Regions from separate parts of the Noviherbaspirillum sp. FW303-A3 genome, predicted to be linked through region 1. Evidence: predicted binding sites of a transcription regulator. Region 1 holds the regulator's gene; the other holds the start of a gene.
The links. The regulator sigma-54, encoded in region 1, starts transcription at its own class of promoters, with help from an activator protein. The targets are predictions, from matches to a motif close to TGGCANGNAANCTGCTTT.

Region 2: the regulator sigma-54 is predicted to act here: its motif matches at 5,337-5,354, upstream of AC3WOY_RS10440 (TorF family putative porin).

What each region holds. Positions count from the first base shown of each region.
Region 1 is NZ_JBYTAZ010000001.1:3,429,368-3,437,024, forward strand. Features, by position in the region: gene AC3WOY_RS16545 (deoxyguanosinetriphosphate triphosphohydrolase) at 1-786, shown strand, start outside; gene AC3WOY_RS16550 (enoyl-CoA hydratase/isomerase family protein) at 783-1,874, opposite strand; gene hpf (ribosome hibernation-promoting factor, HPF/YfiA family) at 2,031-2,378, opposite strand; gene AC3WOY_RS16560 (RNA polymerase factor sigma-54) at 2,471-3,958, opposite strand; gene lptB (LPS export ABC transporter ATP-binding protein) at 3,978-4,718, opposite strand; gene lptA (lipopolysaccharide transport periplasmic protein LptA) at 4,720-5,268, opposite strand; gene lptC (LPS export ABC transporter periplasmic protein LptC) at 5,306-5,887, opposite strand; gene AC3WOY_RS16580 (KdsC family phosphatase) at 5,897-6,421, opposite strand; gene AC3WOY_RS16585 (KpsF/GutQ family sugar-phosphate isomerase) at 6,421-7,449, opposite strand.
Region 2 is NZ_JBYTAZ010000001.1:2,122,804-2,130,460, reverse strand. Features, by position in the region: gene AC3WOY_RS10470 (MFS transporter) at 1-867, opposite strand, end outside; gene AC3WOY_RS10465 (hypothetical protein) at 869-1,399, opposite strand; gene AC3WOY_RS10460 (DMT family transporter) at 1,440-2,420, opposite strand; gene AC3WOY_RS10455 (AraC family transcriptional regulator) at 2,475-3,353, opposite strand; gene AC3WOY_RS10450 (YifB family Mg chelatase-like AAA ATPase) at 3,404-4,927, opposite strand; gene AC3WOY_RS10445 (accessory factor UbiK family protein) at 4,931-5,173, opposite strand; gene AC3WOY_RS10440 (TorF family putative porin) at 5,411-6,139, shown strand; gene AC3WOY_RS10435 (P-II family nitrogen regulator) at 6,151-6,489, shown strand; gene AC3WOY_RS10430 (ammonium transporter) at 6,502-7,657, shown strand, end outside.

The sequences.
Region 1 (7,657 bases):
TTTGAACATAACCTGCAAAGTCTGCGCGTCGTCGACAAGCTCGAGGAGCACTATGGCGCGTTCGATGGCCTGAACCTGATGTTCGAAACGCGTGAAGGCATCCTCAAGCACTGCGCGTCTTCCAACGCACAGATGCTGGGCGATATCGGCCAGCGCTTCCTCGACAAGAAGCAGCCGACGCTGGAGGCGCAGCTGGCAAACCTCGCCGACGAGATCGCCTACAACAACCACGACATTGATGACGGTTTGCGTTCCGGCCTGCTGACTACTGCGCAGCTGGACGAGGTGGATTTCTATGCGCGGCACAGAACGGAAGTGGAGCGCACCTATCCCGGCATTACCGGGCGCCGAGCCATCCATGAGACGATCCGGCGCATGATCAACGCTTTGATTGTCGACCTGATCGATACCTCACGCGCACGCATTGATGCTGCGCAACCGAAGTCGGTCGATGACGTGCGCAATGCTCCTCCCATGATCGCGTTCTCCGCAGAGATGAACAGGGAGGCCGCACAGTTGAAGCGCTTCCTGCGCCACAACCTGTACCAGCACTATCAGGTCAACCGCATGACCAGCAAGGCGCGGCGCATCATTCGCGAACTGTTCGAAGCGTTCATGCGTGAACCACGCCTGCTGCCCCCGGATTACCAGACCGGCCTGCGCGACGGTGCGACTGCAGACCAGGTACGTGCGCAGGCGCGCAAGGTTGCCGACTATATTGCGGGCATGACGGACCGTTACGCGATGCGCGAGTTTCGCCGGTTGTTCACCGTCGAAGAAATCTAGTCAAGCGCGCGCAGCGGATGCGCATGCGCCGGCCAGGCCGGTTCAAAGAAACGCTCGATCATCTCCTCGCCGACATCGGCCAGTTGCGCCGGTGACCACTTGGGCGCATTGTCCTTGTCGATGACCACCGACCGGATGCCTTCCAGCACTTCTCCGTTTTCAAAACTGCGGCGCACCATCGTGCGCTCCATGCGCAGGTTGTCCGCAACCCCCATCGTTCTCCCACGTCGCAGCTGCGACAAGGTCACGCACATCATCAGCGGTGAGCGCTTGTTCATGGTGTCGACCGTTTTTCGTGCGAATGCGCTGTCGTCCTTCCCGAGAGAGTCCGCAATCGACAGCACATCGTCATGCGCGAAATGCCGATCGATTGCGTCGCGTTCGGCGGCGAGCACGCTCGTCGCCGGATCAACCTGCGATGCGAATCGCGACGCGAATTCACGAATGGCGTGCGGCAACCTGGAGGAATCTGCCGACTCGAGCATGGCGGAGAGCGCGGCAAGTTCGGCGGCGGGCACGAACACGTCGGCGAGGCCGGCATACAGCGCATCGGCGGCGCCGATGATCTCGCCCGTGACACCGAGGTAAGTCCCGATTTCGCCTGCTATGCGGGACAGGAAATATCCGCCGCCCACATCGGGGAACAGGCCGATGTTCACCTCGGGCATGGCCATCTTCGTGCGGTCCGTGACGATGCGCATGCGGTTGGATTCTCCGCCTTGTGCAACGCCCATCCCGCCCCCCATCACGATGCCATCCATGATGGCGACATAGGGTTTGGGATAGAAGTGGATGAGGTGATTCAGTGCGTACTCTTCGGTGAAGAAGTCTTCCAGCAGCGCGCTTCCGCCTTGCGGTGTCGCGCGTCCTGCATCGTAGAAGAAGCGGATGTCACCGCCTGCGCAAAATGCGCGCTCGCTGCTGCTTCGGATCACGACGGCACGCACCTCGCGGTCATTGCGCCACGAGAGCAGGGCCGCCGTCAGCGCACGCACCATGTCGAGCGAAAGGGAGTTCAAGGCTTTCGGACGATCAAGTGTGATGAAGCCGATGTTGTTCTTGATATGGGTCTGGACGAATTCAGTCATGGCCGGCAAATGTGTGCGGAAAGCGGATTATTGTATCGGCATTGCCTGAACGCCGCAGTCGCGTGCCCGACATTCATCCTTGGCGGCGAACAGTAAATAAAAAGGGCGCATTCGATGCGCCCTTGATAGTACTGGCCCTGAAGGGCCGGGTAGATGTCACGTAGCGGCCGAAGTGTCCGGCATGCGCTTGAAGGATTCGTGCTGGTGGTCCTGGATCTTTGTCTTGTACTTCAGTACCTGACGGTCCAGTTTGTCAATCAGTGTGTCAATGGCTGCATACAGGTCTTCCGCAAAACTCTCGACATGAATGACATTGCCACGTAGTCGCAGATTCACTTCTGCTCTCTGTCTCTTTTCCTTTTCTGAAGGTTTTTCCACACCCAAGATGACTGCGATATCAATGACATGGTCGAAATGGCGGATGATGCGTTCCAGCTTGTTTTCCGTGTATTCACGAATGGCCGGTGTCAGTTCGAGGTGATGTCCACTGATTGTGAGATTCATACAGCGCTCCTATGGATGGCGTCGCTGGAGGTTCGCACGTGCCCGCGTAGTCGAGCTACGCCGAACACAGCAACTACACTACAACATGAAAGCTACAGGGATTTGCGCAGATTGACTGGAGGGATTTTCAAAGCTTCGCGATACTTCGCGACGGTGCGTCGTGCCACGACCATGCCTTGCTCCCCCAACATATCCGCAATTTTGCTGTCTGAGAATGGATTCTTGGGGTCTTCTGCTCCTATCAATTGTTTGATCAGCGCGCGGATCGCCGTCGATGAAGCTTCGCCCCCCGCTTCTGTGGCGACGTGGCTGCCGAAGAAGTACTTCAACTCGAACATGCCGTGGGGGGTCAGCATGTACTTTTGAGTTGTCACACGAGAAATAGTACTTTCGTGTAAACCCAGTGTATCAGCAATTTCACGCAAGACAAGAGGGCGCATGGCGACCGCGCCGTGGGAGAAGAAATTGCGTTGACGGTCGACAATCGCCTGCGCCACGCGCAGGATCGTGTCGAAACGCTGGCGCATGTTCTTGATCAGCCATTTGGCTTCCTGCAGCTGCGAAGTAAGCGACCCCTCACCCTTGCTTTGCTTGAGGATGTTGGCGTAGAGGGCGTTCACGCGCAGGCGCGGCATGACGTCATGGTTGAGGAATACCTGCCAGCCGTTCTTTGTTTTCTTGACAATGACGTCGGGGACGACGTAGTCGGAGGCATCCGAGGCGAACAGGGCGCCGGGGTGCGGATTGCACTGGCGGATCACATGTTGCGCTTCGCGCAGGTCTTCTTCGTCGCAGTCGAGCGCCTTCTTCAGCTTGTTGAAGTCGCGCTGCGCGAACAGCGCAAGATGGTTCTCGACGATCTCCAGTGCGCGGCGACGCGTCACAAGCGGAATCTTCGGGAAGCGGCGGATCTGGATCGCGAGGCACTCGGAGGCGTTGCGCGCGCCGACGCCCGCGGGCTCGAAGCTCTGCACGAGTTTCAGTGCGACGGCGAGTTCCTCGAGTTCGATCCCGAGTTCTTCCGGCAGGCGTGCATGGATTTCTTCGATCGGTTCGTCAAGGTAGCCGTTGTCGTTGAGCGCGTCGATGATCAGTTCGACGAGGGCGCGGTCGCGATGCTCGCGCACGGTGACGCGCATCTGCTCCAGCAGATGTTCACGCAGGGTGACTTCATGCGCCTCGAGCTGAGGGCGTGCGTCGTCGTCTTCCGGTGCCTTGGAGGTGCGTGCGACATCGTCGAAACTCCAGTCGCTGTCGCCCGAGCCGGCATCCGAACCTTCGCCGCCTTCAAAGCCGCCCTCGGGCTCTTCGGAAGAAGCGGGGGCGCTGCTTTCGGCTGCGGGCGCTTCCGGCGTGGTGCCATTCGCGCTTGCCGGCGCGCTGATCGCCCCATCCGCGAGCAGGCGGACGGAATGGTCGAGCGGGTCGTCGACGCGTTCCAGCATCGGGTTGTCCGAGAGGATCTGTTCCAGCTCCTGGTGCAGCTCGAGCGTCGACAGTTGCAACAGGCGGATCGACTGTTGCAACTGGGGCGTCAGCGCCAGATGTTGCGAGATTCGAAGTTGGAGTGTCTGTTTCATACGTTCTGGTCTTCTTCCATCACATCCGGAAGTGTTCACCCAAATACACGCGCCGCACCGACTCGTTCGCAATGATGTCGTCAGGACGGCCGCTTGCCAGGACAGAGCCCTGGTTGATGATATAGGCTCTGTCGCAGATGCCCAAGGTCTCCCGCACATTATGATCTGTGATCAGCACGCCGATGCCACGCTCCTTGAGGAAGCGTACGATACGCTGGATCTCGATGACCGCGATCGGATCGACACCCGCGAACGGTTCGTCGAGCAGCACGAAACGCGGGTTGGTCGCGAGGGCGCGCGCGATTTCGACGCGCCGGCGTTCGCCGCCCGAGAGCGAGAGTGCCTGGTTTTCGCGCAGGCGCTCGATCTGCAATTCGGCAAGGAGCGTATTCAGCCGCTTTTCGATTTCAGCCTTGGCAAGAGGCTTGTCGTCGATGCGTTGCAGTTCCAGCACTGCGCGGATATTGTCCTCGACGCTGAGCTTGCGGAAGACCGATGCCTCCTGCGGCAGGTAGGACAAGCCAAGCGTGGCGCGACGGTGGATGGGCAGGCGGGAAATCGCCACGCCATTGAGATCGATGTCCCCGGCATCCGAAGGCACCAGTCCGACAATCATGTAGAACGATGTCGTCTTGCCGGCGCCGTTCGGGCCGAGCAGGCCGACCACTTCGCCGCTCGCCACCTGCAGCGAGACATCGCGCACCACCTGGCGCGTGCCGTAGCTCTTTTGCAGACCGTTGACTACCAGCGTACTCGTCATCTCATTTGTCCTTCGATTCGGAGCGTGGCTGGATGATGGCCTTGATGCGGCCGCCGCCGGGCTTGTTCGCACCGGTCGCTGTATTGTTCACAGTGAAAAATTCTGCGCGGCTGTCGTAGGAAATGAATTCGCCTTCGACTTCGTCGGTCGGTTTGTTGCCTTCGAGGCGGCGCATTTTTGCCTTCGAGAACAGTTTCACCATCTCGGATTTGCCGTCGTATTCGATGCGTTCTGCTTGTCCTTCGATCCACTGGTTCGGGCCGGCGTCGCGCTTCTGGCGGAAGGTGGCCAGGCCGCCGGGCGGCGCAAGCAGCGTCGCGAACTGGTAGCCGGCGGAATCTTGCGACACCACCAGTTTGTGCGCGCGCATGATCAGCGTGCCGCGCGTCAGGATCACGTTGCCGGTGAAGGTGTTGACCTGCTTGATGTCGTCGTAGGCCATCTGGTCGGCCTCGACATTGGTCGGCTTGTCGGAGTCGGCTTTTTCCGCGTGCGCATTGCCTGCGACCATCGCGAACAGCGTCAACAGCAACAAGAAAAAATGTTTCATGAAAGATCTCGAATAGGATGCATCAAGTTATACCGAATCAGCGTACGCGGGCTTGATACGTGCCATGAACATTGCTCGTCAGGTTGAACTCCCGCGTTGCATTGTTTGCCACCATGCCTGTGCCCGTCAGCTTTGCGCGATCCGTCGTGATTTCGACCGGCTTGTCGGTCTTCATGGCATCGTCGTCCGGAAGCACCAGCATGTACTCGGTACGGATGCGGATCGGTTCTGCCGTTGCCGACGCCGGCCGGTCCATGCGCACGTTCTGGTAAAGGTGCACCTGGCTGTTGTCGCTGTTGACGCGCGCACGCTCGGCCCGGATCGTCATTGGCGCATCCGCATTGCTGATATTGCTTACGACAGGATTGACGATATCGTACGAGTCATCCTGCGGATTGTGCGTGAGCCTTTCGCCGGCAAAGTGGTATTGCGCAGAACCTGTCTTCGACAACTTCACGTAGCTGAACTTTTCAACGTAGAAATCCGGCTCATTGCGTTCCGGATTCGGAACAACCGTGTCCGTCGCGCGGCGCATGACTTCATACAGCCAGAAACTTGCCAGCGCCAGCACAACCAGCGGCGCGAGCGTCATGAACAACCGGATGCGCCATGGCCGCATGATCGATCCCTACTTCAGGTAAGGCGCCAGCGCCGCCTCGTAATTGCCTTGGGCGCGCAGGATCAGGTCGCACAGTTCGCGCGCCGCGCCTTGGCCGCCGCTGGCCTTGGTCACGTAATGCACCCGCGATTTCACTTCGCCATGTCCGTTCGGAACGCTGGCCGCAAATCCGACGCGCAGCAGGATGGGCAGGTCGATCACATCATCGCCGACGAAGCCGCATGCTCCCCTGGCGATGCCGGTCCTGGCGAGCAGTTCCTCGAAGGCCTCCAGTTTGTCATGCACGCCTTGATACAGGTGCTGCACGCCGAGATCCGCCGCGCGCTTGGCGACGATGGCGGACTTGCGCGCGCTGATGATCGCCGTGGCCACGCCCGATTGCTGCAGCAGCTTGATGCCGTGCCCGTCCAGCACGTTGAATGTCTTGATCATTTCGCCGTCCGGCGCGTAATGCAGGCTGCCGTCGGTGAGGATGCCGTCGACATCGAAAATCATGAGCCGGACCTGCGCTGCCCTTGCCAGTATGTCTTGCATCAGATCACCTTTGCGCGGGTCAGGTCGTGGATGTGCAGCGCGCCGACCAGCTTGCCGTCGGCATCGGCCACCAGCAACTGGTTGATCCGGAAATGTTCCATCAGCTCGACTGCCTCGACTGCGAGCTGGTCGGGGAGGATGGTACGCGGATTGGCATGCATGACATCGGACATTTTCAGCTTGCCGAAATCCTGGACGTTTTCGATCAGGCGGCGCAGGTCGCCGTCGGTGAAGATGCCGATGGCGCGTCCGGCATCGTCCACCACGGCGGTCATTGCCATGCCTTTGCGGGTGATTTCGAGCAGGGCGGCCGGCAAGGATACGTCCGGCTTGACCATGGGAACCGCAGCGCCGCTGCGCATGACATCCCGCACATGGGTCAGCAGGCGGCGGCCAAGCGCGCCGCCGGGGTGCGAACGCGCGAAATCCTCTTCGCGGAAGCCCCTGGCGTCGAGCAGGGCCACGGCGAGCGCGTCGCCCAGTGCCAGCGTCGCGGTCGTGCTGGCGGTCGGCGCCAGGTTGAGCGGGCAGGCTTCCTTGTCTACGCGGACGTTGAGATGGACGTCGGCGAGCTGCGCCAGGCGGGAAGCGTCATTGCCGGTAATGGCGATCAGCTTGGCGCCCATGCGCTTGATGATGGGGATGATGGAAACGAACTCGGCGGCTTCGCCCGAGTACGAAATCGCGATGACGGCATCGTTCTCGGTAATCATGCCGAGGTCGCCGTGCAAGGCTTCCGCGGCGTGCACGAACAGCGCCGGCGTCCCGGTGGAGGCAAGCGTGGCCGCGATCTTGCGGGCGATATGCCCGGATTTGCCGATACCGGAGACGACGACGCGTCCCGTGCATTGCATCAGCAGTCCCATGGCTCGGGCAAAGCTGTCGTCGGGGCTGTCCGAGAGCCTGCTCTTCAACGCAAGCAGGGCGTCGGCTTCGATCTGGATCGTCTCGCGGGCGAGCTCGAGCGCACGCAGCGCATTTTTCGCGTCGAAGTCTTTCGGCAAGGTTTTTGCATCGGTTACACTCATGCCGGAAGTATAAACGAATTACGAAAGCAAAAAATCTGCCAGTCATAACAAAAAATTTGACTTTGAGGGCCGTCAATGGCTGTTTTCGTTTCGTAAGTCCTTCATTCTTAAAGCAATCGTGCAATCGGGCAAGTGAGGTGGTCGGACTGCGGAACGGTCCAGCCGTTGTCGCTACACCGCATTGCCGGGCGCGCGCGGATGGGGCCTG
Region 2 (7,657 bases), 1.3 Mb from region 1:
GCGCGAACCGCCATGCGCGACATGGCGCGGCGCCCACCACGACATGCCAAGAAAGGACAGCATCATGCACAGGTTGAAAACGAACAGGATCTGCGCCGTCTGCTGCTTGCTCATTCCCAGCACCGTCATCATCCATGGCCCCGCCCACAAGGTCTGCCATGCGGAAAGACAGCCGTGGTTGACGATGCCCAACAGTCCCATGCGGCGGAAAAAGGGATCGGCAAAGATATGACCATATCCCAGTGCGCCGGTACCCGGTGCGGCGGGTTTCGCTTGTGCCGCCGCATGCTGGCTGGCCTCGACTTTCCTCAGCAGAAAGAAGATCAGAGCCGCAATCACCAGGATCATTCCGCTCATGACCCAGAATACTCCGCGCCAACCGATGAGCGGCAGTGCCGCGCTGACCGGCACGGTCGCCGCAAGCGCGCCCGAGGTGCCGGCGACCAGCATCCAGGCAGCCAGCCGGCTTTGCTGATCCGCAGGAAACCATTGCCGGTATGCCTTGAATGGTGCCATCAGGCAGGCCGAGACGCCTACGCCGATCAGCATGCGGCCGAGCCACAGGCCGGCAAGGGATTCGCTGCTGGCGAAGATGGCCGCGCCGGCCGCGGCGAAGAGCAGCAGGGCCGATTCTGTGCGCCGGGGGCCATACTTGTCCAGCCAGATGCCGAGCGGCAGCTGCAGTGCGGCGAAACTCAGGAAATAAGCCGATGACAACAGGCCGAGGTCGGCATTCTGCAGGCCGATGTCCGCCTGGAGGTCCGGCGCGATGACGGCATTGATGGAGCGGAAGGCGTAGGACAGGAAATAGGCAGCCGCAAAACACAGGAAAATTTGCGCAGCGGCCAGTCCGCGGAGTGCCGCCATGTCAGTTGAGCTTGAAGGACGTGAGGAAGGTGTCGGCCGCCTCGCGCGGCAATGCGCTTTCCTTGCCGACCGCGATCACCTGGTAGATGCGCTTGCCGTTGGCGACGAAGCGGCCGAACAGCACGCGGGATTCCGCGCCGGCGGCCTCGATGTCGATTGTCGCCGGAACAGCGCCGGGAGCGGATACCGTTTCCTTGCGCACGCTGCCGCCGATATTGCGGACCAGCGCTGTCTTCATCGCTGTCAGCGCCCGCAGCGCCCTGGCTTCATCCGGCAATTCCGCGGTTCCGACAGCGAAGGTCACGCCATCGACATCTGCGGCCGTCATCGTCATGGATACTTCAATGCCGTCGAGGTTGACCGTGCGCGTATGCGATGCCGGTTTGGCGGGCAGCAGCACGACGAAGGTCGCCGGCGAACCGCGCACTTCGCGCCAGTCGAACTTGGGGCTGCAGGCGGCGAGCAAGGCGATACAGGCGATGCACGCCGCCTTTGCGAGGAGGGAAACAGGGGAGGTGAACATGGGCGACATGGTAGCAGTTGCACCGTATTCCGTCCCGGCATGACTGTCGTCAGTCGGCTCCCTGCGGCGTCGCTGCCGCCGTGCCAACAGCATGCGCCTTCTGGAACGTGCGCATTCCCAGCACGACGCCCACGCACAGCAGCGCGATACCGGCAAGTACCGTGGCGGTCGGCGCCGCGCCGCGCCAGATGAATGCATACAGCAGCGCCGATAAGGTTTCGAACACGATAAGCTGTCCGGCCAGCGAGGTCGGGAGTTTCTGGCTCGCCTTGTTCCACAACATGGTGCCGAGCCACGACGCGCACAACCCGAGCGTGAGCATCAGGCCGATGAATTCCATCGGGCGCGGACCGAGCGGGAAATCGTAGGCAGCGGGCTGGAGGGCGGCATAGACGCCGTAGCCGGCGAAACCGACGAGCGCCAGCGGCAGCGTCGCCAGTCCCTGCACAGTCGCCCAGGTGGACGAGGCGATGTGCGGATTCTGTTTCATGTGCCGCGCATTCATGATCGGATACCAGGTCCACGCAGCGAGGGCGCCGAGCGTAATGAAGCAACCCAGCGCATAGTCCGAGGTGGAGCGGCTGCCGTCGAGGTGCGCGAGTTCGCTCGCATTCACCAGCATCAGTCCGATGAAGATGATGATGAGCGACGGTGCAAGCCTGCCCCATGCCACCGTTTCCGACGGATGGCCGGGCGACCAGTTCGAGCAGATGGCAATCACGACCGGCAGCGTCCCGATCATCATCGTGGGCAACGGCGCGTCCGCAAGCTGGATGCCGGTGGCCAGCGCGGCGTAATAGAGGATGTTTCCGACCAGCGCAAGCTTGAGCGCCGCGATCCAGTCCGCCCTGGTGAGCGCGGCGATACGGCGGCGGTCGAAGTACGCCGGCACCAGCGCGATCAGCCCGAAGCCGATATAGCGGCCGAACGACAGCACCAGGCCGGGATAATCACCGAGCATGAGGGGCGCGACAAACACCAGTCCCCACAGGAGGCCGGCGCCGAGTGCGCAAAGTAATCCGATGAACATGATGATTCCGAAGAGTGGCTGCGGGTGCCAATGCGCACCCATGGGCACGGATTATCAGCGGCGGTTCGGTTCCGGTCTTGTACCGATTTGCTGTTGGTACTGGGCGGGCGTGACGCCGTATGCGCGCTTGAACCAGCGGTTCAGGTGGCTCTGGTCGGTCAGGCCGGCCGCCGCTGCCGCATCGGACGGCGTGGCACGTTTGGCAAGCAGCGATTTTGCACGGGCGGCCCGGCGCGCCTGCACGTATTGATGCGGCGTGACATGGAAGGCTGCGGAGAAGGTGCGGACGAAATGGAAGACGGACAGGCCGGCTTCGGCGGCCAGCATCTCGATGCCCAGGTTGTCGTCGAGATGCGCTTCGATGCAGTCCAGGACGCGTTGCATCGACGCCATCCGGCGCTTTTCGCTGGCCGAGGCCGGGCGCACCTCGCGCGCATTGCTGCCGTAGCGCGCGACGATGGCGTCGACCAGCGTCGTGAATTCCGATGCAAACGCGACATCGTTCGGCGCATTCCACATGCTGCGGAAGGTCTGCTGGAAGGCGGATGCAAGCGCAGGATCGTAGACGGTCGCATCGGGGAAGAAGGCTTCGCTGCCGGTCATCTCGCAGAGCGTTTCCGGCTCGATGTACAGCATTTGGTAGGTCCAGCCCGCGTCGACTTCGGCTTTTCCGGTGTGCAGCTCGTCGGGGTTAAGCATGACCAGCGTGCCTGCGGGAGCGACATGCTCCGAACCGAGATAGCGGAATCGTTCCGCCCCTGCCTCGATCGCGCCGAGCGAATAGCCGTCATGCACGTGCGGCGCGAAAGCATGGTGAACCAGCCGTGCCGAATAAAGCTCCACGCCCGGCAGGTGCGGGCTGGACTTGAAGGTGACGAATTCGGAAGGGTGATGGAACATGCAGGCCTCGACGCGCCGCGTGCTTTCCGGCATGCGGCTGGACTGCCATCATAAATCTTTATCGGTATTCCTGCGCAGCGTGCTCAATGTTCGCGTAATGCGCGCCGGTACTGGATTGCTTCCGCGACATGCGGCTGTGCAATCGTGGTCGCGCCGGAGAGGTCGGCAATCGTCCGCGCGACCTTGAGGACGCGATGATAGGCGCGCGCCGACCAGTTCAGTCTCGCCATCGCAGTGCGCAGCAGTTGTTCCGCCGCAGGATCCGGCTTGCAGTGCTCGTCGATTTCCGCGCCGGAAAGCGCATGGTTGGCCTTGCCTTGACGATCCAGTTGCCGGTCGAATGCGCGCTCGACGCGTTCGGCGATCGCCGCCGTGGGTTCGCCGTCCGCCTGCTTCAGCATGTCCTCGTGCGGCAGCGCACCGACCTGGATCTGCATGTCGATGCGGTCGAGGAGCGGGCCGGAAATCTTGTCCTGGTAGCGTGCCACCAGATCCGGCGTGCAGCGGCACTTGTTGGCGCTGTGGCCAAGGTAGCCGCAGGGGCACGGGTTCATCGCAGCGACCAGCTGGAAGCGTGCAGGAAAGTCTGCCTGGCGGGCTGCCCGTGAAATGGTAATGTGCCCGGATTCGAGCGGTTCGCGCAGGACTTCAAGAACCTTTCGGTCGAATTCCGGCAATTCGTCGAGGAAAAGCACCCCGCGGTGCGCCAGCGAGATCTCGCCCGGACGCGGCGGGCTGCCCCCGCCGACGAGTGCCACACCGGACGCCGTATGGTGCGGCGCGCGGTAGGGGCGCGATTTCCAGCGACTGGTCGAATAGCCGCTGGTGAGCGACTGCACGGCAGCCGACTCGAGCGCCTCCTCGTCCGTCATCGGCGGCAGGATGCCGGGGAAACGCGCCGCGAGCATCGATTTTCCCGTACCGGGCGGGCCCACCATGAGGACGCTATGGCCCCCTGTTGCCGCCACTTCGAGCGCCCGTTTCGCTTGTGCCTGGCCTTTGACATCGGAAAAATCGGGGTAGGCCGGCCGTACTGGGCTGGCTGCGGGGCGATGGCGTGAAAGCCTTGCATCTTCTGCCATTGCCGCAAAGTGGGCGCAAACCTGCAGCAAGGTGTCGGCGGGGAATATGGTGGCGTCCCGGACCAGGGCCGCTTCTTCCGCATTGGCCCGGGGCAGGATGAACGCGCGCTGCCGGCCGCTGCTGTCGGCTGCTCGGTGCATCGCATAGGTCATTGCCAGCGCGCCGCGGATCGGGCGCAATTCGCCGGAGAGCGACAGCTCGCCGGCAAACTCGTATTTATCGAGATCGTCGGCCGGCATCTGACCCGAAGCGGCAAGAATGCCCAGCGCGATGGGGAGGTCGAAACGCCCGGATTCCTTCGGCAGGTCAGCCGGGGCGAGATTGACGGTGATACGCCTTGCCGGGAATTCGAAGCAGGCATTCTGCAGCGCGGCGCGCACCCGGTCCTTGGATTCCTTTACCTCGGTTTCGGGCAGGCCGACGATGGTGAATGAGGGCAGGCCGTTCGCGAGGTGGACTTCGACCGTTACCTCCGGCGCGTGCATGCCGGCAAGGGCGCGGCTTTTCAGGACGGCCAGGCTCATCGATTACGGTTTTTTCAACTGCGTTTCCAGTGCCGCCACGCGCGCTTCCAGCGCGTCCAGCTTGGCGCGGGTCTTTGCCAGCACCTGGCTCTGGATGTCGAATTCCTCGCGGGTCACGAGATCCAGCCGGGAAAAACCTTGCGTCAGCATGGCCTTGACGTTGCGCTCGATGTCCTTCGCGGGGGAGTTCTCGATGGCCTGGTTGATCTTTGCCTGAAGGTCGTTGAAGAAGTTTGTCTTGTCCATAATCAATCCTAAGATGAAAAGACCGCACTTCGGTGGTGCGCGCAAACGTGGTGCGCATCACTGTGGTGCGAACTTTGTGGTGCATTGCCTTAAAAAGGTGTAAGCAGCGCGTGACCAATGCACGAAATTATAAAAATGATAACGCATCTGCACTGAAAAACGGTGGCATGAGTCCTGCTAAGTAGTTGGAAAAATGCAATTCGCCCATTTTTCCAACGCCATAAAAAGGGAAACGCCATGAAAAAACTCATTCTTGCCACTGCCATCGCCGCCGCCTTCACGGGCAGTCTCGCACAGGCCCAGGACAAGAAGCCGGATCATGAAGTCAGCTTCAACGCATCGGTGGTGAGCGATTACCGCTATCGCGGCATCTCCCAGACCCGCCTGAAGCCTGCCCTGCAGGGCGGCGCTGACTACGTCAATAACCCAACCGGATTCTACGCCGGTACGTGGTTGTCCACCATCAAGTGGATCAAGGATGTCCCGGGCGGCGACGCCAGCATCGAATGGGACATCTATGCCGGCAAGCGCGGTGAAGTCGTCGAAGGCGTTTCCTATGACTTGGGCGTGCTGCGTTACCAGTACCCGTCCAACAACCTGAACCCGAGCGCCAACACCACGGAAATCTACGGCCAGCTCGGCTACGGCCCGGCCTATATCAAGTATTCGCACTCGCTGACCAACCTGTTCGGCTTCGCCGACAGCAAGCGCAGCGGCTACCTCGACATCGGTGCCAACGTCGAAATCGGCGAAGGCCTGATCCTGAACCTGCACGCAGGCCACCAGAAGGTGAAGAACAATTCGCCGTTCAGCTACACCGACTGGAAGGTTGGCGTGACCAAGGACTTCGGCATCGTGACCGGTGCACTGGCACTCATCGGTACCGATACCGACAACTACGTTGGTCCGAACGGCAAGAACCTCGGCAAGAACAGCCTGGTCCTGTCGATCGCCAAGACTTTCTAAGCGAGGAAATCATGAAACTGATCACTGCGATCATCAAACCCTTCAAGCTCGATGAAGTGCGCGAGGCCCTCTCGGCGATCGGTGTCCAGGGCATTACGGTCACGGAAGTAAAGGGCTTCGGGCGCCAGAAAGGCCACACCGAGCTGTATCGCGGCGCCGAATATGTGGTCGACTTCCTGCCCAAGACCAAGATTGAAGCTGCCGTGGACGACGCCATCGTCGACCGCGCCATCGAAGCAATCGAAAGCTCTGCCCGCACCGGCAAGATCGGCGACGGCAAGATCTTCGTGTTCGACTTGCAGCAAGTCGTTCGAATCCGTACCGGCGAAACCGGTAAAGAAGCACTCTAAAGGAGGGGTGAGATGAAAAAACTGTTTGCAAGCATCCTGGCGGCAAGCTCCATGCTGATCGCCATCGGCTTTGCGCAACCGGCGCTGGCCGAGGAGGCCGCACCGGCCAAGACCGAGGCGGTTGTCGTTGCGCAGGCAGCCGCACCTGCCGCTCCCGAGGCGGCTTCCGCACCGGCTGCGCCGGCCGCCGCCGCTGCAGCACCCGCTGCCGCCGCTGCTCCGGCTGAAGCCGCTCCCGCTGCGGCACCGACGGCCAACAAGGGCGACACCGCCTGGATGATGATGGCAACCGTGCTCGTCATCCTGATGACGATCCCCGGCCTGGCACTGTTCTACGGCGGCCTGGTCCGTACCAAGAACATGCTGTCGATCCTGATGCAGGTGTTCATGATCTTCTCGCTGATCATCGTGCTCTGGTGCATCTACGGCTACTCGCTGGCATTCACTGAAGGTGGCTCGTTCATCGGCTCCTTCGATCGTCTGTTCCTGAAGGGCATCACGCCGGAATCGATGGCGGCCACTTTCAGCAAGGGCGTCGTGATCCCCGAGTTCGTGTTCGTCGCCTTCCAGGCAACCTTTGCAGCCATTACCTGCGGCCTGATCGTCGGCGCGTTCGCCGAGCGCATCAAGTTCTCCGCCGTGCTGCTGTTTGTCGTTCTGTGGTTCACCTTCTCCTACCTGCCGATCGCACACATGGTCTGGTTCTGGCCTGGTCCGGATGCCTATACCGACGCAGCCGCTGCTGAAAAGGCGACCGCTGCCGCCGGCTGGCTGTTCGCCAAGGGCGCGCTCGACTTCGCGGGCGGCACCGTGGTGCACATCAATGCCGCTATCGCAGGACTGGTGGGCGCCTATGTCATCGGCAAGCGTATCGGTTACGGTCGCGAATCCATGGCGCCGCACTCGCTGACGCTGACCATGGTGGGCGCATCGCTGCTGTGGGTGGGCTGGTTCGGTTTCAACGCCGGCTCCGCACTGGAAGCAGGCGGCACCGCTGCCCTGGCACTGATCAACACGCTGCTCGCTACCGCAGCCGCAACCCTGTCCTGGAGCTTCGGCGAATGGATGGGTAAAGGCAAGCCGTCCATGCTGGGTGCCGCTTCCGGCGCCGTTGCTGGCCTGGTCGCGATTACGCCGGCTGCCGGTTTCGTCGGCGTGATGGGCGCTC